One region of the Pseudoalteromonas sp. TB41 genome, then DNA from elsewhere that is predicted to be linked to it. Evidence: predicted binding sites of a transcription regulator. Region 1 holds the regulator's gene; each other region holds the start of a gene.
What was found. Region 1 encodes sigma-54, which starts transcription at its own class of promoters, with help from an activator protein. Its sites were predicted from a motif close to GTTGGCACGNNNNTNGNNT; they were not measured.
Positions count from the first base shown of each region.

Region 2: the regulator sigma-54 is predicted to act here: its motif matches at 1,760-1,778, upstream of flgJ (flagellar assembly peptidoglycan hydrolase FlgJ).
Region 3: the regulator sigma-54 is predicted to act here: its motif matches at 2,460-2,478, upstream of L641_RS0110680 (P-II family nitrogen regulator).
Region 4: the regulator sigma-54 is predicted to act here: its motif matches at 2,425-2,443, upstream of L641_RS0105770 (PA2169 family four-helix-bundle protein).

Region 1 is NZ_AUTH01000035.1:8,337-13,654, forward strand. Features, by position in the region: gene lptC (LPS export ABC transporter periplasmic protein LptC) at 1-532, shown strand, start outside; gene lptA (lipopolysaccharide transport periplasmic protein LptA) at 522-1,061, shown strand; gene lptB (LPS export ABC transporter ATP-binding protein) at 1,058-1,783, shown strand; gene L641_RS0105440 (RNA polymerase factor sigma-54) at 2,118-3,617, shown strand; gene hpf (ribosome hibernation promoting factor) at 3,644-3,931, shown strand; gene ptsN (PTS IIA-like nitrogen regulatory protein PtsN) at 3,936-4,388, shown strand; gene rapZ (RNase adapter RapZ) at 4,408-5,250, shown strand; gene L641_RS0105460 (HPr family phosphocarrier protein) at 5,275-5,318, shown strand, end outside.
Region 2 is NZ_AUTH01000082.1:14,403-19,720, forward strand. Features, by position in the region: gene flgH (flagellar basal body L-ring protein FlgH) at 1-572, shown strand, start outside; gene L641_RS0112075 (flagellar basal body P-ring protein FlgI) at 585-1,679, shown strand; gene flgJ (flagellar assembly peptidoglycan hydrolase FlgJ) at 1,816-2,811, shown strand; gene flgK (flagellar hook-associated protein FlgK) at 2,813-4,819, shown strand; gene flgL (flagellar hook-associated protein FlgL) at 4,822-5,318, shown strand, end outside.
Region 3 is NZ_AUTH01000075.1:81,105-86,422, reverse strand. Features, by position in the region: gene mrcB (penicillin-binding protein 1B) at 1-696, opposite strand, end outside; gene L641_RS0110685 (ammonium transporter) at 835-2,064, opposite strand; gene L641_RS0110680 (P-II family nitrogen regulator) at 2,074-2,412, opposite strand; gene L641_RS0110675 (carboxypeptidase) at 2,764-4,281, shown strand; partial or broken gene L641_RS22300 (START domain-containing protein) at 4,330-5,021, opposite strand; gene L641_RS0110665 (CYTH and CHAD domain-containing protein) at 5,021-5,318, opposite strand, start outside.
Region 4 is NZ_AUTH01000036.1:54,574-59,891, forward strand. Features, by position in the region: gene L641_RS0105765 (TonB-dependent receptor) at 1-1,611, shown strand, start outside; gene L641_RS0105770 (PA2169 family four-helix-bundle protein) at 1,943-2,386, opposite strand; gene L641_RS0105775 (LysR family transcriptional regulator) at 2,559-3,497, opposite strand; gene aceK (bifunctional isocitrate dehydrogenase kinase/phosphatase) at 3,514-5,232, opposite strand.

The sequences.
Region 1 (5,318 bases):
GAGCGTTTTATTCATAAGCTGTATGGTTTGGCTCTGGTATCCTTATTTTACTAAGGTTGATATAACTGCAAGCGAAGAAACACAAGTTATTGCTAAGCCTGATTATACCGCTATTGAGTTAAAACAAACGGCTTATAATGAACAAGGTAAAGTGAGCCATAAGGTAACTGCGGTAAAAATGGAGTTGTATCAACAACTCGGTTTTACCTTTTTTGAAAAGCCTATATTCACTTTATACAACGAGCAGCAAACATGGCGTATTAACGCCGATGAAGCCACACTCTACGACGACCGTCAACTGGTGTTAGAGGGTAATGTAACCGCTCAAAATTTAGTAGATAACGCCATGATCGATACGATCACCGCCCAGACCATCAATGTTGATATAAAACTATTAACCATGCAATCACAGCAGCCTGTCGTTATTACAGGACCTAATTTAAAAATCACAGGTAAAGGCCTTGAGGCCGATTTAAAAACCGAGGTGATTAAACTTATTAACCATACGCGAACCCTATATTATGACCAATAACCTATTTAAAATTTTAATTGTTCCCTCACTATTAATTGCTTTTAACAGTAATGGCGCTGAACCTGCTGAAGCCCCCGCTGCTAATCAAATTTCAATTAGTGCAGATAAGCAAGAAGGTCAATTAAAAGAAAACGTAGGCATTTTTGAGAAAAATGTTGAAATTATTCATGGTAATCGCCGTATCACAGCTGACCGTTTAGAAGTGCACAAACGCGATGACCTAGGCGATAACAAACAGTTATTAATTGCCACAGGCAGCCCTGCATATTTTGAAGAAACACAAGCTGATGGCACCATAATGAGTGCCAGTGCTAATGAAGTGCGTTACGATGTATCGCTGCGTTTTTTAACCTTAATCGGCGATGCAAGCATTGCTCAAGCAGGTCAAAAAATAACAGCTAAAAGTATCACTTACGATATCGAGCAGCAGTTAATTAGCGCAGAAAAAGACGAAAACTCAACAGACCGTGTACACACTATTTTAGTCCCTGTTGAAAATAAAAAAGAAGATGATAAAGGCCAACCATGAGCACATTAAAAGCAGAGCTATTAGCTAAAAGCTACAAAGGTCGTGAAGTTGTAAAAAACGTTGGCCTAGAGGTTGAAGCTGGCAGTATTGTGGGGTTACTTGGCCCTAATGGTGCAGGTAAAACCACCACTTTTTATATGATTGTAGGCCTTGTCCCTAGCGATAAAGGCAAAATATCAATTGATGATAAAGATATTACTTTATTACCGATGCACAGCCGAGCGCGTTTAGGGATTGGTTATTTACCGCAGGAGTCGTCTATTTTTAGAAAGCTGACTGTTTATCAAAACTTAATGGCTATCTTAGAAACACGTAAAGAATTAAATAAACAACAACGCGAAGATACCTTAAATAATTTACTTGATGAATTTAGTATTCAGCATATCCGCGACAGCCAAGGTATGGCCTTATCAGGTGGTGAACGTCGCCGCGTTGAAATTGCTCGCGCGTTAGCAGCAAACCCTAAATTTATCCTTTTAGACGAACCCTTTGCGGGGGTTGATCCTATCTCAGTATTAGATATTAAAAAGATTATAGAGCATCTTAAAAACCGTGGCATTGGCGTACTTATTACAGACCATAACGTGCGCGAAACACTTGATGTTTGTGAAAAAGCCTACATAGTTTCTCATGGGGAGTTAATTGCATCAGGCACTCCTGAATACGTATTAAACGATAAAACAGTACGCGATGTTTATTTGGGCGAGCAGTTCAAGCTCTAATATGTGTGTTATTCCACTAAGCATCTGCTAAGATTAATTATACTTAGGTCTGTTGACCTTTCAAGGTTGAATTTGCAGCAGTCTGTTTGGTATTTAGGCAAGGCAGAGCCTATGTGGTGTGGTATTCCCCATAAATAGGCGATAACGCAGCATCAATGCCAAACAGGCGCTGCCCTTCGGGTTCTGCCTAGGGACGATTTACTCTTTGTTGCTCGGTTTTGACTTAGCCCACTAGGTTACAAACCTCGCGCCGCAATTAAACCGCCCCTAGTTTGAACAAATTTTAATCCGTAAAGGTCAACAGACCGTAATTTAAAAGGATTGTTAGAGATACATGAGGCAATCATTACAGCTGCGCATGGGCCAGCAACTTACAATGACTCCACAGTTGCAACAAGCAATTCGCTTATTGCAACTCAGTACATTGGATCTCCAGCAAGAAATTCAAGAAGCACTCGATAGCAACCCCTTGCTTGAAGTTGAAGAACATGATTACAGCGAAGACACTGCAGGTAAAAACGAACAAAAAGCCGATAACGATGACTTAACGCTAAGTGCCTCAGCTGACGATAAACCTAGCGAGTATGAGCAAGATAGCGGCGAAGCAATGACCAAAGACACCATTAGCGATGATATGGCTATGGATGTTACTTGGGATGAATATATGAGCGCTGCGCCTGCCTCTTCATCGGGCCCAATGCCAGAAGATGAATCTATTTATCAAGGCTCTTCGACTGAAACGCTGCATGAGTATTTAATGTGGCAACTTCAACTGACGCCGTTTAGTCCTACCGATGAAGCGATAGCTATTGCAATTGTAGAAGCTGTGGACGACTCAGGGATTCTAACCCTTAGCTGTGAAGAAATATTAGAAAGCTTTAACCAAGAAAACGACGGCGAAGATGAAGTTGAACTTGACGAAATAGAAGCGGTATTAAAGCGTATTCAACTATTTGATCCAGTGGGAATAGCCGCGCGTAGTTTACAAGAGTGCTTGTGTATTCAGCTAAATCAATTTGATAAAGACACACCTTTTTTAAACGAAACAAAAATGATCTTAACCGATCATATTGATTTACTTGCTGCACGTGACTATCGCACGTTGATGAAAAAAACAAAGCTTAAAGAAGATGAGCTAAAAGAAATCATGACGTTGATTCATACGCTCAGCCCAAAACCGGCAGACACTATTGTTAGAGAAGAGTCTGAATACGTTATTCCTGATGTGTCGGTTAAAAAAGTTAAAGGTCGTTGGGTAGTTGAATTAAACCCAGATAGCATGCCTAAGATCAGAGTAAATAGCCAATATGCAGCTATGTCGCGTACGGTTAAATCAAGTGGTGATAGCCAGTTTATTCGCTCGCACTTACAAGAGGCTAAATGGTTTATAAAAAGCTTAGAAAGTAGAAATGACACGCTACTTAAAGTAACCAACTGTATTGTGCAACAGCAACAGGCCTTTTTTGAACACGGTCCTGAGGCTATGAAGCCTATGGTGCTTAACGATGTGGCTGAAATGGTGGAAATGCACGAGTCGACTATATCGCGTGTTACTACGCAAAAATACATGCATACACCACGTGGCATTTTTGAGCTTAAATATTTCTTTTCAAGCCATGTAAGTACTGAAAATGGTGGCGAATGTTCATCAACAGCAATACGTGCATTAATTAAAAAATTAATCGCTGCAGAAAACTCAGCTAAACCATTGAGTGATAGTAAAATTGCAGATATATTGGCAGAGCAAGGAATTAAAGTAGCGAGGAGAACCATTGCAAAATATCGCGAATCTCTAGCTATTCCCCCGTCTAATCAACGTAAAAGTTTGATTTAAGGCGTACAACAAAGAGGAAAATGTTTATGCAACTGAATTTAACTGGTCGCCATGTAGATATTACCGACTCGCTTAGAGACTACGTAAATAGTAAATTTTCGAAGTTACAGAGGCACACTGATCACATAACGAATGTGCACGTTATTCTCGATGTAGAAAAACTAAACCAAAAAGCTGAAGCAACCGTTCATGTTAGTGGCGCTGAGATTTTTGCCTCTACTGAGCATCAAGATATGTATGCCGCTATAGACTCGCTCATTGACAAGCTAGATCGTCAAGTAATTAAACACAAAGAGAAACTTGCTCGACACTAACACTATGAAACTAAGCTCACTTATCTGTCAGGACTGCAGTAAAGCTGCGGTCCTTTTTAATAGTAAAAAAAGAATTTTAGAATTTATCAGTGAATTGGCTCACAATAAGCTGCCCTATTTAACACAACAAGATATTCTTAATGCATTAACTGCAAGAGAAAAGCTTGGAAGTACAGGCATTGGCCGAGGCATTGCTATTCCACATGGTCGCATGAGTGGAGCTCAAGAGCCCCTTGCTTTGATTTTAGTGAGCGAAACAGCTATTAATTTTGATGCGATTGATAACCGACCGGTTGACATTTTTGTCGCGTTAATTGTTCCCGATGGCGATAATCAGCAGCATTTGAAGATGCTAGCCACGATTGCTGATAAGCTCAATGATAAAGAATTTTGTAAACAGTTACGCGCCGCCAAATCGGATAGCGAACTATATCAGGTTATCGTCAGTCAATCGTAGTAATAAAGAAAGGTGATAAATGGAATTAATAATTATAAGCGGTCGCTCAGGGTCAGGTAAATCTGTGGCGTTACGCGTTGTGGAAGACTTAGGTTATTATTGTGTAGACAATATTCCTCTTAATTTATTACCATCATTAGTGCGCAGCGTTTCCGACAGTTATAATAAAATTGCTGTGAGTGTTGATGTGCGTAATCTACCTAAAGAGCAACAGCAATTTAATGAAATACTCGAATATTTACCTGGTTTTACTAAACCAACGGTATTTTATTTAGACAGTGACGATCAAACATTAATAAAACGTTTTTCAGAAACGCGACGTCTCCACCCTTTATCTATTGATTCTTTGCCGCTTGATTTAGCCATAAAAAAAGAAAAACAACTGCTTGATGTATTGATTAATCGTGCTGATTATATGATTGATACCACAGATTTAAGTGTGCATCAGCTTGCTGAATCTATTCGTGAAAAAATACTCGGAAAAAAAGATAAACAACTGATCATTACCTTTGAGTCATTTGGTTTTAAACACGGCATCCCTAAAGAAGCAGATTACGTATTCGATGCCCGTTTTTTACCAAACCCGCATTGGGAGCCTGAACTTAAGCCACTTACGGGGCTGGATCAACCAGTAAAAGACTACCTAGCAAGTCACAGCATAGTGCAAAAATTTACATGGCAAATTCAAACATTTGTGCAAACATGGCTGCCGCATTTAGAACGAAATAACCGCAGCTACTTAACCATTGCAATTGGCTGTACCGGTGGGCAACACCGCTCTGTTTATTTAGCGCAAACCATTGGTGAAAGCTTTGCAATGAGTCATCCTAATGTAAAAATTCGCCATCGAGAACAAGAATAAAATCAAAGCTTGCGAGAACATGTCATGCGGTTAGAAAATACATTTTTAATAAAAAACAAATTAGGATT
Region 2 (5,318 bases), on a different contig from region 1:
AGCCTAATATGGAGCCAGTGGTAGCAACTGGCTCTTTATTCAGTACTCAGTTATCGAATGACTTATATGCCGATAAGAAAGCACTTAGAACAGGCGATATCATTACGGTTAAATTGCAAGAGTCAACCCAAGCCACAAAAGCGGCTAAAACAGAAACAGATAAACAAACAGATGCTAGCCTCGATCCTGTTATTGGTTTAGGTGGTTTACCGGTTAATATTGGTGGCGATAGTATTCAATTTGGGGTTGGTAGTGATGCGTCGTTTAAAGGTGACTCAAGATCAAATCAATCAAACAGCCTAGTTGGCGATATTTCGGTTAACGTGATGCGAGTATTACCAAATGGTAATTTGGTGATTCGCGGTGAAAAATGGCTAACGCTAAATACCGGTGAAGAATTTATTCGCTTAGAGGGGTTAGTGCGTCCACAAGATGTTAATGCTGATAATACCGTTGAGTCTAATCGTATTGCGAATGCGCGTATTCAGTATTCAGGTAAGGGTCAAACTCAAGAGGCACAAAGCCCGGGTTGGTTAACGCGTTTCTTTAGTAGCTCATTGTTTCCCTTTTAGAGGACATTCAACATGAATGGTTTTAAAGTTTTTTGTTTTATGGTGCTACTAGGCTGGCAATTTACTGCCAGTGCTGAGCGAATTAAAGATGTATCTATGGTTGAAGGGGTGCGCTCAAACCAATTAGTGGGCTATGGATTGGTTGTTGGTTTACCGGGCACCGGAGAGCAAAGCCGTTTTACCGAGCAAAGTTTTAAAGGCATGCTTAATAGTTTTGGTATTACACTACCTGCGAGTTTAAAGCCAAAAATTAAAAATGTTGCAGCGGTTGCTGTTCATGCTGAACTCCCTCCATTTAGAAAGCCAGGGCAGACTATTGATATAACCGTGTCATCAATTGGCAGTGCAGGCAGCCTGCGCGGTGGTACATTATTACAAACATTCCTAAAAGGGGTTGATGGTAATGTTTACGCCATCGCTCAAGGCAGTTTAATTGTAGGTGGCTTAGGCGCTGAAGGCCTAGATGGCAGCCGAGTCGTTATTAATACGCCAACCGTAGGGCGTGTGCCAAACGGTGCCACGGTTGAACGTGCCGTTAAAAGCCCATTTATGCAAAACGATTATATTACCTTTAATTTAAACCGTCCGGACTTTACAACCGCAAAACGTTTAGAGAAAACCATAAATGATTTAATCGGCCCAAATAGCGCACAAGCACTCGATGCGGCTTCTATTCGCGTTATTGCACCTCGTGATGCCTCGCAACGTGTATCGTATTTATCAACTCTTGAAAACTTAGAGTTTAAGCCTGCGGATACTTCGGCAAAAATAATTGTTAACTCACGCACCGGCACTATAGTTATTGGAAAAAATGTAAAATTACAACCTGCGGCAATTACACATGGTGGCCTTACTGTGACCATTGCTGAGCAACAAAATGTGGCACAGCCAAATCCTTTAGCAGAGGGGGAAACAGTGGTTACCCAACAAAGTATTATTGACGTTAATCAAGATGATTCACGTGCTTTTGTATTTGACCCAGGTGTAAGCCTTGATGATTTAGTTCGTGCTATTAATGAAGTTGGCGCTGCCCCTGGCGATTTAATGGCGATTCTTGAAGCACTTAAAGAAGCCGGTGCAATTAACGGTCAGCTTGTTGTAATTTAGTTTTATAAGATTCTAGACCCTAAGCCCTAGGGTCTTTAACCCTTAACCTTTCATCCTTAACCTTTCATCGCTACTCTTCTTTTGGCTCAATTATTGCATTTAACTAGGTATTATTAATTATTGTGTCAAAAAGCTGATGGAAACAAATCATCTAGATAAGCAAAACTTTTTTGATTTAGGCAACTTAGACTCTTTGCGTCGAGATGCTTTAAACAGCGGTGATGCATCAACCGATGCATCTAAAGTGGCGTTAAAAAAAGCGGCGGCACAATTTGAAGCTATCTTCACCCAAATGCTACTGAAAAGTATGCGTAAAGCCAATGAGGCTTTTGAAGACAAAGAAAGCCCATTTAATGCAAGTGGCGTGAAGTTTTTTGAAGAAATGCACGACCAACAGATGGCTACAGAGCTTTCATCAAATGGCTCTTTAGGTCTTGCTGATTTAATTGTGCAGCAACTATCGCCAGATGGAAAAAACTTTATGCCAGGCTCAGTTCTTCGTACAACGTCAGATTTCTTTAGTGACCAACGTGCGGGTAGCACCTTACCTCATCAAGAAAACCAAAAGGTCACTGAAAAAGTGCCGCTCGTTGATTCAACTGAAAAAAGCGAACAAAACATAGCGTCTGGCACATTTGAAAATGCTGAGGAATTTGTAAGTACAGTGTGGGAGCATGCAAAAACAGCGGCTAAGAAAATTGGTTTAAATCCGGCGGTTATGGTTGCGCAAGCAGCATTAGAAACTGGCTGGGGTAAACATATTATCAGTAAAGGTGATGGCAATAGCTCAAATAATTTATTCAATATAAAGTCAGATAAAAGTTGGCAGGGCGAAAAAGCCAGTAAGGTCACTTTAGAGTTTGAGCAAGGCGCTGCAGTTAAAAAGCAAGCAAGCTTTAGAGCGTATGACTCAATAAAAGATAGTGTGAATGATTTTGTGGATTTTTTAACGCAGAACCCTCGCTATCAAGATGCATTAAACAATACAGCAAAGCCGCACAAATTTTTAGACTCTTTACAGCAAGCCGGTTATGCAACCGACCCTAACTATGCAGACAAAATAAAAAGAGTGCTTAACAGTAACGAGTTAAAGAATATCGCCACAAGCATTATCCGCCAAGGAGTAGAGTAACATGTCGTTTAATTTATTAAATATTGCTAATTCAGGAATAAGAGCAAACTCTGAGTTATTGCAAACGACAAGTAAAAACATCGCAAACGTTAATACTGAAGGGTATGTACGAGAGCGCACTGAATTTACTACCATGATTGATAATCAGGTGAGCCGCGGTCAAACGTACCGGTTATTAAATGAGTTTGCACAAAAGCAATTAAACCGAGATACCTCAAATAAAAGCTTTTTTGATCAATTTGTTAGCGAGGCGAGTCGGGTTGATCAAATTTTTTCAGAAAAATCAAACAGCTTATCAACTAGTATCAACTCGATGTTTAACAACGTGCAAGAAGCACTTAACCAACCTTCATCTACGGTTGCTCGTTCATTGGTGATGAGTGATGCGCAAAATCTGATTGATCAAATGGACCGGCTTGCAGGTATTGTTTCAGAGCAAAAAGCAGTGGTTAATGAGCAATTAGAAATATTTTCTGAAGAGGCGAATACGTTAATCGAAAGTATTAGTTCGTTAAATCAAGAAATTGCGGGTGTTCATGGCACTAAAAACGAAGCAGATGCTAGCTCAGCTTACAATGAGCGTGATAAAGCAATACGTGATTTATCAAAACTAATTGATATAGAAACACTCGATGGCCCTAATGGTGAAAAACAAGTATTTATGGGCACAGGTGAAGCGGTTGTTATGCAAAATGGTTCATTTAACTTGTTTTCGATTAGTGGCGATCCCGATGCCAATTTTAAAGAGTTACGCTTAGATGTAAATGGTGGCCAAGCCGTTCCACTAGAAATAGATGCCACTAAACTCAAAGGTAAAATTGGTGGCTTATTGGCATTTAGAGACGATATTTTGGTGCCTGCACAAAATCAAATAGGTCAGATGGGCATTGCGCTTGCTGATTCGTTTAATCAGCAAAACCGTTTAGGAATGGATGCAAACGGTGAGCTTGGAGGAGATATTTTTGATATCCCAACGGTCAGTGCTTTTGTTTATCAAGCAAATACCGGAACAGCTAATATGTCAGCAACCGTTGAAGCTGGTAAAGGCAGTGAACTACCAGCGAGTGATTTTGTGATCACCTATACGGGGAACCCTAACGAAGTAAGTATTCAGCCAATAGATAATAAAGGCGAGCCTTTAGGCAGTGCATCGTTAGCTGTTATTCCACCGAGTGGCATTATTGACTCTGCGGCAATCACCAGTGGGGAGTCGTTTGGTTTAGAGCTAAACGTAACCGGAGCTGGTAATGCCGGTGATCAATTTCAGATAAAACTTAATAGTGGCGCGGCTGGCAATATATCGCTGACAACAGGTCGAGGAGAAGACATTGCATTGGCCTCTCCAATTAGAACAGCAGACGGGCTTGATAATACAGGCACTGGGACTATTTCACCGGGTGATGTGAGCGATGTAACTACCGGCAGTTTTACAAACCCTTTAGGCTTAGCAAATGGTCCTATTAACATTGTTAAAACTGCTAATGCTAACGAATATCAACTTACTGATGGTAATGGTACAACCACGTTTACGGTTACACCGCCTGCTAACAATATTTTGGCGCAAGCAGGGCCTCCTTATAATGGCTATGGTTTTGACTTTAATATTGAAGGGGTACCGGCTACAGGTGATACCTTTAATTTAGAATTTAATGAAGGCGGTTTTGATGATAACCGTAATGGTCAAAAACTCGCTGACTTACAAAATAGCGATTTAGTACGTCAAAATGTGGTAGCAAGTGCCTCAGCCGATAATCATAAAACCTTGAACCAGGCCTATGCTGGATTAGTAACCGATGTTGGTGTAGTAACCAGTCAAGCAAAAACCAACGGGGCGGCATTTGATGCTTTAGCACAGCAATCAGAAGCCTGGTATGAATCGTTATCCGGCGTAAATTTAGATGAAGAGGCAGCTAATTTGCTGCGTTTTCAGCAATCTTATGCTGCATCGGCTCAAGTACTGTCTGCAGCACGTTCTATTTTTGACACTTTACTGAGTGCGGCGAGGTAATTATGCGTTTATCAAATAATTTAATGTATCAAAATAACATTAATAAAATACTTGAGAATCAACAAAATGTAGCTGGTGCGCAGGAGCGCGTTACGACAGGTCAAAAATATTTGAGTACCTCAGAAAACCCTGCTGCTATTTCGCAGGGTATGTTGTACACCAATAAAATAGAAACTAATGAGCAGCTGACGAAGAATATTAACCAGCTAAAAGGGCGTTTAGAAACCGAAGAAAGTTTATTACAAGGTATGAACGACACTATTTTAGAAGCGCAAATGTTAACTATACGAGCGGGCAATGGTTCGTTAGATAAAGGTGATTTGGCTTCGGTTGCCAGTGAACTAAAAGAATTGCAAAAATCGCTGCTTAACTTAATGAATAGTCAATCTGAAGGGGGGAAATACCTTTTCTCTGGCTATCAAGACGATATTCAAACTTATACATTTAATAGCACTAATGGCAAATACGAATACCAAGGCGATCAAGGCCAGCACGAAGT
Region 3 (5,318 bases), on a different contig from region 1:
ATACAAAGCGCGTAAAATTGAAAATACCGATACACCGTGATGATCATAAAAATCGCGGTCTTCAACTACTAATAAGGTATTTTTAAGCATGTCAGGAAATTTATCTAATGGTACAAACTCTCTATCTTGTTTTGAGTCATTACCAATACGGGCTATTTGTACAGGCTCTAATCTGGCAGTGTTTAAGCGACGGCCAAACTTATCTTTAATACTGGCTACCTTCTCTCCAGAGAAACGCAACTCAATAACATGAGCGCTCTCTAAACCATCATAAAATTCAAAGTCACGACGAAAAACCTTAATACTATTGGCTGTTTTAATATACTGCCCAGTCCGGCTTAAGCGATTAACCGCCGTGTAGTTTAAGCGCTTAAGCTCCCATAATACTTCTTGCTCTGATAAAAACTGGCCTGGAAAAAACGTCATTGAGCGAGCATACACTTGTGCCGGAAGTTGCCATTTATTACCTTCAAACTGGCGAGTTATTTTTGCATCAAGGTAAATAAAATAAAGTGCAATGGCGATAAACGTCGCCAGACTCAGTTTCCAAAAAATAGAAAACAACGTTTTAAAAAGTGGCCGTTTTGCGGTGCTTGAAGTTTTTTTAGTCGCACTTTTTCGCGCCGATGATTTAGATGTCTTTGTAGCGCGCTTAGTCGAGGGTTTACTGGTCGATGTTTTCTTTTTTTCAGCCATTTAAGTGTAATATATTCCAAAGGTTGATTTAACGCGAGGAGCTTATCACATTACTCTAGCACCTGAAAAATTAACCTCCCCTGAAATCAAAAAAGCCCTAACAGAGTAGGGCTTTGATTGAACACACAATACTTTTAATTAATTACTTCTAACTGATACAAACTCTGGATAAGCATCAATACCACAATCGTGTTGATCCATACCGTTTAACTCTTCTTCTTCGGTAACACGAATACCCATGGTTTGCTTGAGGATTGCCCATACAATGAATGAAGCAATAAACACAAAACCAATAATACATAGTAGGCCAATCAACTGATTAACAATGCTGGCCTCAGCATTAGTAACAGGTACTAGCACTATACCTAGGATGCCACACACACCGTGAACAGAAATAGCGCCCACGGGATCATCTATCTTCGCTTTGTCCAATGCGACAATACTAAGTATTACTAATGAGCCACCTAGTAAGCCAAATAAGCACGCCATTAATGGTGATGGTGATAATGGGTCTGCAGTAATAACCACTAAGCCTGCAAGTGCACCATTAAGTACCATGGTTAAATCGGCTTTGCCCCATAAAAGTTTACATAAGAACAAGGCTGAAATTGCCCCCATAGCTGCAGCAGCATTAGTATTAAGTAATATTTGACCTACCGCTGTTGCGTTTTCTTTATCTGAAATTAATAACTGTGATCCGCCGTTAAAGCCAAACCAACCCATCCATAAAATAAACGTACCCAATGTAGCAAGTGGCAAGTTTGAACCTGGAATTGGGTAAATTTCACCATTTTTACCATATTTACCTTTACGTGCACCCAGTAGTATTACACCCGCAAGCGCCGCAGCCGCACCCGTTGCATGTACAATGGCAGAGCCTGCAAAATCAACAAAGCCTAATTCAGATAAGAAGCCGCCGCCCCATGTCCAGTAACCTTCAATTGGGTAAATTAATCCTGTTAGTACTACAGTAAACACTAAGAAAGCCCATAACTTCATACGCTCCGCTACGGCGCCAGATACAATAGACATGGCCGTTGCAACAAACACTACTTGGAAGAAAAAGTCAGATTCTAGTGAGTGATTAGCATCTGCCGCTTGGCTACCTATTAGCCCACCAAACGAAGGAATAACGCCGCCTTCAACATTATCTACGTACATAATGTTGTAGCCTATCAACAAAAACATAGTACACGCGATAGAATAAAGCGCGATATTTTTAGTTAGAATTTCTGTGGTATTTTTAGAGCGCACTAAACCCGCTTCTAACATTGCAAAACCGGCTGCCATCCACATGACTAAGATGCCAGACATTAAAAAGTAAAACGTATCGAGCGAAAACTTCAGCTCTATAATTGTATTTTCCATGTTGCCCCCTTAAATTGCATCATCATCAAGCTCGCCAGTACGAATACGGACGATTTGATCTAGGTCGTAAACAAAAATTTTGCCGTCACCAATTTTGCCCGTTCCAGCGACTTTGGTAATGGTTTCTACAACGCGTTGGCAATTTTCACTACGAGTAGCAATTTCAAGTTTAATTTTAGGTATAAAGTCAACCTGATATTCAGCACCACGGTATAACTCTGTATGACCTCTTTGACGTCCAAACCCCTTAACGTCAACCACGGTCATTCCTTCGATGCCTAAATCAGCGAGTGCTTCACGCACATCATCTAGTTTGAATGGCTTTATTATTGCACTGATCATTTTCACAAAGGCCCCCTTAGGACACTAGCTTGTTATTGTATTTGCTCTATGCAATCCAACCTTTGTGCCATTTTTAAATTAATAATAAAAACATAAACTTAAAAAAATAAATAATATATAAAACAAAAAAGCGCACCATTTAGGTGCGCTTTTTTTATGCAAAATACTGCATTGGTGCGATATCAATGAAATACAAAGAAGGCGTTTAAAAAAAGTCTAACTATTAAACAAAGTTTATTCTTAACAGAGGTGGTTACTCGCTAACTCAACGATTATTATCGGCAGCTAGTCTCAATACTTTTGTTTTTTACTCAAATATCGCTATAACTGCAGTACATAAAATAAAAAGGGTCACTTATGAAATTTAGTCGAAGTCTATTTTTACCCATTGCCGCTATTGCACTTACATTTTCTAGTGCAACGTTTGCCGATAATCAACGCCGTATTGATATCGACAGTAAAGTAGTTACTCAGCACAAAGCAAAAATAAATAATGAACGATTTTCTTACACAGTAGCAACTGGCACACAACCGGTATGGGATGACAAGGGAGACGCCATCGCAACCCTTCAATACACTTACTACACGCGCGATAAGGTCGATGATAGAACAAAGCGCCCATTACTTATTTCATTCAATGGTGGCCCAGGCTCAGCGTCAGTTTGGATGCATTTAGCATACACCGGCCCACGCGTTTTAAAAATTGACGACGAAGGCTACCCTATTCAACCTTACGGTGTTAAAGATAACCCTTATTCGGTTTTAGACGTAGCCGACATCGTTTACGTAAACCCTGTAAACACGGGTTATTCGCGTGTCGTTGAAGATAAAGATGGTAACCTTCTACCAAAGGATAAACAAAAAGAGTTATTTTTTGGTGTGAATGCCGATATAAAATATCTAGCAGAGTGGCTTAATACTTTTGTATCTCGCAATGAACGCTGGCGCTCTCCTAAATTTTTAATTGGTGAAAGCTATGGTACCACTCGTGTATCAGGCTTAGCGCATGAGCTACAAAATAGTCAATGGATGTACATTAACGGTGTTGTACTCGTTTCACCTACCGATATTGGTATTAAGCGCGATGGTCCTGTAAAAGCCGCTAACCGCCTACCTTATTTTGCAGCCACAGCATGGTACCACAAGGCATTAAGCGCTGATTTACAAGCTAAAGACTTAGACGAGCTATTACCTGAAGTGGAACAGTTTACCGTTAATGAGCTCATTCCCGCGCTTGCAAAAGGCGGATTTATTGCCCCAGATGAAAAACGTCGTATTATTAAAAAAATGGCCAAATATGCAGGTCTATCTGAAACATTTGTTAGTCAAAACAATTTAGATATTCCAACACAGTTTTTTTGGAAAGAGTTATTGCGTGAACGCGGACAAATGGTTGGTCGACTGGATTCGCGCTATTTAGGCATAGATAAACGCGATGCCGGTGAGTCACCAGATTACTGGGCAGAGCTTACATCATGGCTGCACTCTTTCACTCCTGCAATTAACTATTATCTTCGTGAAGAGCTTAATTACAAAACCGATATCAAATATAACTTATTTGGTAACGTTCACCCATGGGACAGAAGCGGAAACAATACCGGTGAAAATTTGCGTTTAGCTATGGCTCAAAACCCTTATTTAAATGTGATGGTTCAGGCGGGTTATTTTGACGGTGCAACCAATTACTTTGATGCCAAGTACACCATGTGGCAATTAGATCCAAGTGGTAAAATGCAAGATAGGTTAAGCTTTAAAGGCTACCGCAGTGGCCATATGATGTACTTACGCCACGCAGATTTAGAAAGCTCTAATAACGATTTACGCGAGTTTATAAAACAGTCTTTACCCAAAGACGGAGAATCCGCTAAATACTAATTAGCTTATATCCACTTAAAAAAGTGACCACTTAGGTCACTTTTTTGCTTATAACCGCGGCAATTCGCCATGTGTGCAATCCCCAGTACGGATGACGGTTGGCTTTGCTGTGTACTGCTTTGTCGTGAGTATTTCAGCTAGATTTATTAGCGTGTTAAAGGTGCTTTTTAGAGCGACTCGGTTATTTAGCCAATTAGGTATACTTCCGCCTGGTAACGCATAAACCTGATAGTCAATATGCAAGTTATTCGCTTGCTGAGTCAGTAACCACGTCGCATCTAATGTGCTTATTCTTATTACCCCTTTAGTTTTAGGTAAAAAATCAGGACGGGCATGAATACTAAGTTGAGTTTGCAACGCGCTGCGTTTCGTATAGCACGAATACGTGACTAAATCTCTATTTGCAACGGGCCAAGGGGAGTCAATAAAGCTGTAAACAAGGTTTTCTGAGGGGCTTAAATATTTCAGTAATTTTACTTTAGCAATATTTTCTATCCAGCGGGGAGCAGCATCGGTATCACTGAATAAGGCGATTAAATCTTCTGCTGTGGTATTTTCACCACCGTTTCAGCTTTCATTTTCAAGGTATCGTCAGTTAAACGCTGAAAATAAACACTTACCCCTTGTTTGCTTTCGTAAAGTTGCCAAGATGGCTGTGAACACACATTGGTAGCAAAACACAAAAGTGAAAAAATCATGCACTTTTGCAGCAAAGTCCGGCTACAAAAGTGCTTAGCCATTAAAGCCAATAAGGTTCTGTATCAAATGAAGCATGTCGACTTTGCTCCATGGCACTGACTAAAAAGTCAGATTTTTGCTCTAACCATAGTTGTATTTTTGCTAGTTGAGCATCTTCTTGCCCGCCACACAGCTGTTTTAAATAATCAAGCGTGCTTAACTCATACATGCCATGAGAAATATCGAGCCAAGGAAGCCTAAATTCTAATCGTTCATCTTTATTAAACAGTGCACCTAAACAGTTACCACTGAGTAAGCTATTTTCTAACTGAGTACGAAAATTTAAATAATCATTGCCC
Region 4 (5,318 bases), on a different contig from region 1:
GGTGATGCGACAGTTCCGGCTGGCTTTTTACCAAAAATAAACACTACGATTGACGATATTTCATATAACTTTGGTTATAAAACGCAGTTTGATAACGACTCAAGCTTAGACTTATCGTACACCTATGGTGAAAACAGCATTGATTACACCACTAGCGATACGATTAATGCCTCTTATGCCAACTTCTTACGTTACGACCAAGGCTTGAGCGCCGCAGATATTCGCGCCACTATTCCACGTGAAGGTTACGCGTATGGTATGGAGTTATCACTGCAAACGATTAATCTTGATTTTACTCAAAATTTTGATGATTACTCATTAGCAATGGGCGCAGAAATACGCACCGATGAGTACCGTATTTTAGAGGGCAGCAAATACGCATACCGCGATTACGATACCAACAATGGTGTTAATATTTATGATGGACTGAGCGGTGGTATTGGTAGCGAAAATGCATCAGGTGGCACACAAGGCTTTGGTGGTTCATCGCCAGCATCGTCGGTTGATGAGTCGCGCGATGTGATCTCGTTTTACTTAGACGCTGAAGCTTACGTTATTGAAGATGTGATTATCTCAGGGGCGTTACGTTACGATAATTACAAAGGATTTGGCGATACAGTTAACTTTAAACTCGCGGGTAACTGGTCACTAACCGAAGATATTTCACTTCGTGGTGCATTAAGCTCAGGATTTAGAGCGCCTTCAATGCAGCAGTTGTACTTTAACAATATTAGCACGCAGTTTGTTGTTGGTCCTGATGGCTATTTAGTGGCTGAAGAAGTGGGCACGTTTAGAAACGATTCAACACTGGCGCAAAGTTTAGGTATTCCTAAGTTAACAGAAGAGAAATCACAAAACCGCAGTTTAGGTATTGTTTATAATGTAAGCGATAATATTAATGTAACGCTTGATTACTACTCAATCGATATTGACGACCGTATTGTAATTAGTAATCGCTTAGGCAAAGGTTTATCAAACAGTCTTGATGCCGCGTTATTGAGCTCGGATGCTGGTGCAGGACAGTTTTTCTTAAATGGGGCTGACACAGAAACGCAAGGTATCGACTTTGTAGCTACATGGAATACAGAAGGCCTAGGCGGCACGCTTGATTTTACATTAGCGGCCAACTTTACCGAAACCGATGTGGTGTCGTTATTTACACCTGCAGGCTCTGGTCTTGAAACCGTGCCAGTCGATGATGTGTTTTCTGATCAAGAAATTTCTATCATTGAAGAATGGCAACCAGAAGATCGCATTAACTTAAGTGCGCTTTATCGCCGTGACGATTGGACTGTTAATTTATCACTTAATCGTTTTGGTGAGTACACAGTTGAAGATGGCGGTCGCCAGACTTACGGTGCTGAAATTTTAACTGACATTAAAGTTAATTACTTTGTAACTGATAATTTATCGGTAAACATTGGCGCAAATAACTTATTTGATGTTTATCCAGATGAAAACACCATAGGTAATTCACGTTCAGGTACTATTGTAGATGCTCAAGGTAATACCATTGTCAGCAGTGATGGGGTATTTAAGTACTCTCGTCGTTCAGCGCCATTTGGTTTTAACGGTGCTTACTACTACGTAGGTGCAGAATACCGCTTTTAATAAGGGTCTGTTGACCTTTTTGGATTAAAATTTGTTCAAACTAGGAGCGGTTTAATCGCGGCGCGAGGTTTGTAACCTAGTGGGCTAAGTAAAAACCGAGCAACAAAGAGTAAATCGCCCCTAGGCAGAACCCTTCGGGCAGCGCCTGTTTGGTATTGATGCGGCGTTATCGCCTATTTATGGGGAATAACCACACCACATAGGCTCTGTCTTGCCTAAATACCAAACAGACTGCTGCAAATTCAACCTTAAAAGGTCAACAGACCCTAATAACTCTCCTATTGTTATTTAACAACCAAAGGGCCGTAAGGCCCTTTTATAGTTTTTAAACTTAATGTTTTTGCATTTTACTCATTTCAGCATGACAGCTTTGCATGGTAAGCAATACCTTTGACAGCGCCGCTTCACAATCATGTGATTGAGGCTTTTTTAACGCTGTTTTGATTTCTTCTAAGGTTTTATCTTCTACTTCTTCAAGCTCTTTAATGTAGGTTTGGTCGTTATCGCTAGTGAATGTACTGAGTAAAGCGGTAAATGCTCTGCGTGCTTCTACCGCGAACGAAGAGCCATCTTCACGTGCACCTTGTTGATTAATTGCATAGGGTTGTAAGCTTTCAACACTTACTTTGCGGGCGTCAATCATGCGCTGAAATAATGCACTTACGCTAGGATCTTGTACTTTATCTTGTGCTTTTTCGTAAAAGTCGATACCGCTATTCATTACTTGGATAATGTCGGTGATATGATTTATCTCTTGTCCTTGATGGGTGCTCATAATAATGACCTCTGTTAATTTTAAATATATAGATAACTAAGCAAGCGGCATTCCAACGCGGTTTTATTTTTTAACTAATTGTTTTTCATGGTTTTATTATTATGGGGAGGTCTAGGCAAGCTTGCTAACATGCTGCTAGCAAGCAAAATTTACATAAAAGCATGTAAGAAGGTTATTTAAGCTCTTCAGCTACTTCGGCTACTTTTTGACGTAACCAAATATGGCTAGCATCTCTGTGTAACAAAGGGCTCCATATCATATCAAGTTCAAATGGTGGAATAGGAAAAGGTGGCTCAAGTATTTTAAGCCCTGGATCGTCTACATAAATATTGGCCGCTTTTGAGGGTAAAGTCGCCACGAGGTTTTTTTCTTTCGCTAAATGAATCGCAACATGGTAGTTACGAGTAAAGGTGGCAATATTTCGATGCTTCCCAAAATGGGCGAGCGCTTCGTCAACCCAACCCAGCTTTTGCACATCTTTAGGATCCATGCCAACCCCAACACCAAAGCCAGTTTTACTTACCCAAATATGACGGGCTTTTAAATAGCTATCTAGGTTAAAGTTTTCAATAATAGGGTTGTCGGATCTTACTAAACAGCAAAAGCTATCTTTCCAAATTCGCTTATGATGAAACGATTGCGGTAAGTTCTCAAAGCGGTTAATTGCCATGTCTACTTTACCGTTTTCTACATCATGAAAGGTTACATCGCTGGGCGTTAAAATATCTAATGTGGTGTCTGGGGCTTCTTCATGTAATTTCCCTAACAAACGCGGTGCCATGGTACTGGCTGCATAGTCACTGGCCATAATTCTAAACACGCGTTTACTTTGTTTAGCTTCAAATTCGCGATTAGGTGCTAGCGTTTCCTCAAGCGTCATCAAAATGCCGCGAATAACAGGCTGTAACTCAATAGCGCGCTCGGTCGGCACCATACCATCGCTGGTACGCACTAAAATAGGATCGTTAAAAAGGTTACGTAGGCGTTTCAGTCCATTACTCATTGCCGGTTGAGTAATACTAAGCTGGTTAGCGGCACGAGTAACGTTACATTCGCGCAGTAATGTATCGAGATAAACCAGTAAATTTAAATCTATTTTACTTATATTCATTGTGTGTCCTTAACGTTTACCAGTAATGGATAAAACGCTGTGCTGTAGGATAGGGATAAATATGACTCACCTTTCCATTTTTTATATTTTGTTGTGCTTGTTTCCAAAAGCTCACATCAAGTAGTTCAGGGTGCGTACTGGTTAAAAATTGTTTATATGTTGGGTTAGGCATTACAAAGGTACATAATTGCTCTGGAAATACATCTTGCGGAGCAACCGAGTAACTTTGTTCATCCATCAAATAATCATCATAACTTTTTGCTTTGGGTAGTGCTCTAAAGTTCATGTCTGTTAAATATTGCACTTCATCGTAATCATAAAAAATAATACGTTTGTGCTTACTTACACCAAAGTTCTTTAACAGCATATCGCCAGGGAAAATATTCACGGCAATCATTTCTTTAAGCGCCTGGCCATACTCTTCAATGGCATCGGCGGCACTTTTTTCGTCTGCATTTTCTAAAAACAAATTAAGCGGTGTCATTCGCCGTTCAATGTATAAATGTTTTATGATTAACCAGTCACCCTCAATCACCATCGATGAGCCAATGGTTTTGTGCAACTGTGCTAACAAGTTACTATCAAATCGTGCCAAAGGAAATACGACGTTTGAATACTCTATGGTGTCAGCCATTCGGCCAACACGGTCATGACTTTTAACCAGTTGATAGCGTTTTAATACCGTATCGCGACCAAACGGCTTACTTTCGCCAAATTTATCTTTAATAACTTTAAATACATAACCAAACGAGGGTAGGGTAAATACCATCATCACCATACCCGGTGTACCGGGAGCAATGGTAAATTCGTCATTAGAATGGGTTAAATGATTCAAAAACTCGCGATAAAACTCGGTTTTACCTTGTTTATGAAAGCCTATGGCGTTGTAAAGCTCGGCGAGGGTTTTATTAGGCATAAGTTGATTTAAAAACCGCACTAACGCTGAAGGAGCATGAGTTTCTACCATAAAATAGGCACGCGCAAAGCCAAAAATAACGCGCATTTGTGACGACTTTGTAAGTAAGGCATCTAAATAGAGGCCTTTATCTTCATGGTGTAACACGGCAATAATAAAAGGCTGAACGCCACTTTGTGATACAACGCGCCCCACAATGTAAGCGGCTTTATTACGATAAAACGGGGTATGTAATATATCAAAACGCATTTGCCAATGCTGGTGGTGTGTATCGGGTGCTTGTTTATAAAAGGCTTTAACTAATAAACGAATATCACGTTCTAGATTGACAAAGTCGGCTTTAAAATCAAAGTGATTAATAATGCGCTTAATGGTGGGCTTTAAACCATCTACAACAGGAAAATAACTACGGTATTCAGCTTCAACAGGCACAGAAGGCGCATCTTTGAGCGTGGCTTCTACAAAAATAAAGTCATTGTGAAAATAGCGGCGGTGGTACAAGCGGCAGAATACTGAATTATAAAATGTTTCAGCAAGTTCTGCTTGCGGATGAAAACATAAAAAGTGTTGGTAAAGCTTTTTCACTTCGAGCCATAAGCTTTCGTTTAGCGCGTCTGTTTGCTGGCGTTCTCGTAGTGTTTTTGTTGTTTCGTTCACCCGATCATCATAATAGCTTATACGCAGGCGACTTATATCATTAATAGCTTGCCAGTCTCTTTTAGCAAAAGCGTAGGGAGCCTTGGCTGTCGTTCTTTGAAACAGCAAATAATGCTTTTTAAAACCGGTTAAAATTAATTCAGCAATTTGGCGTGGTTGCATCAGTACTCCTTAATAGACGCCTTTAGGTGTTTAGGATAATGCCGGTGGATACCATTTAATTTGTAAAAGCGGGTCAAAGGAAATTA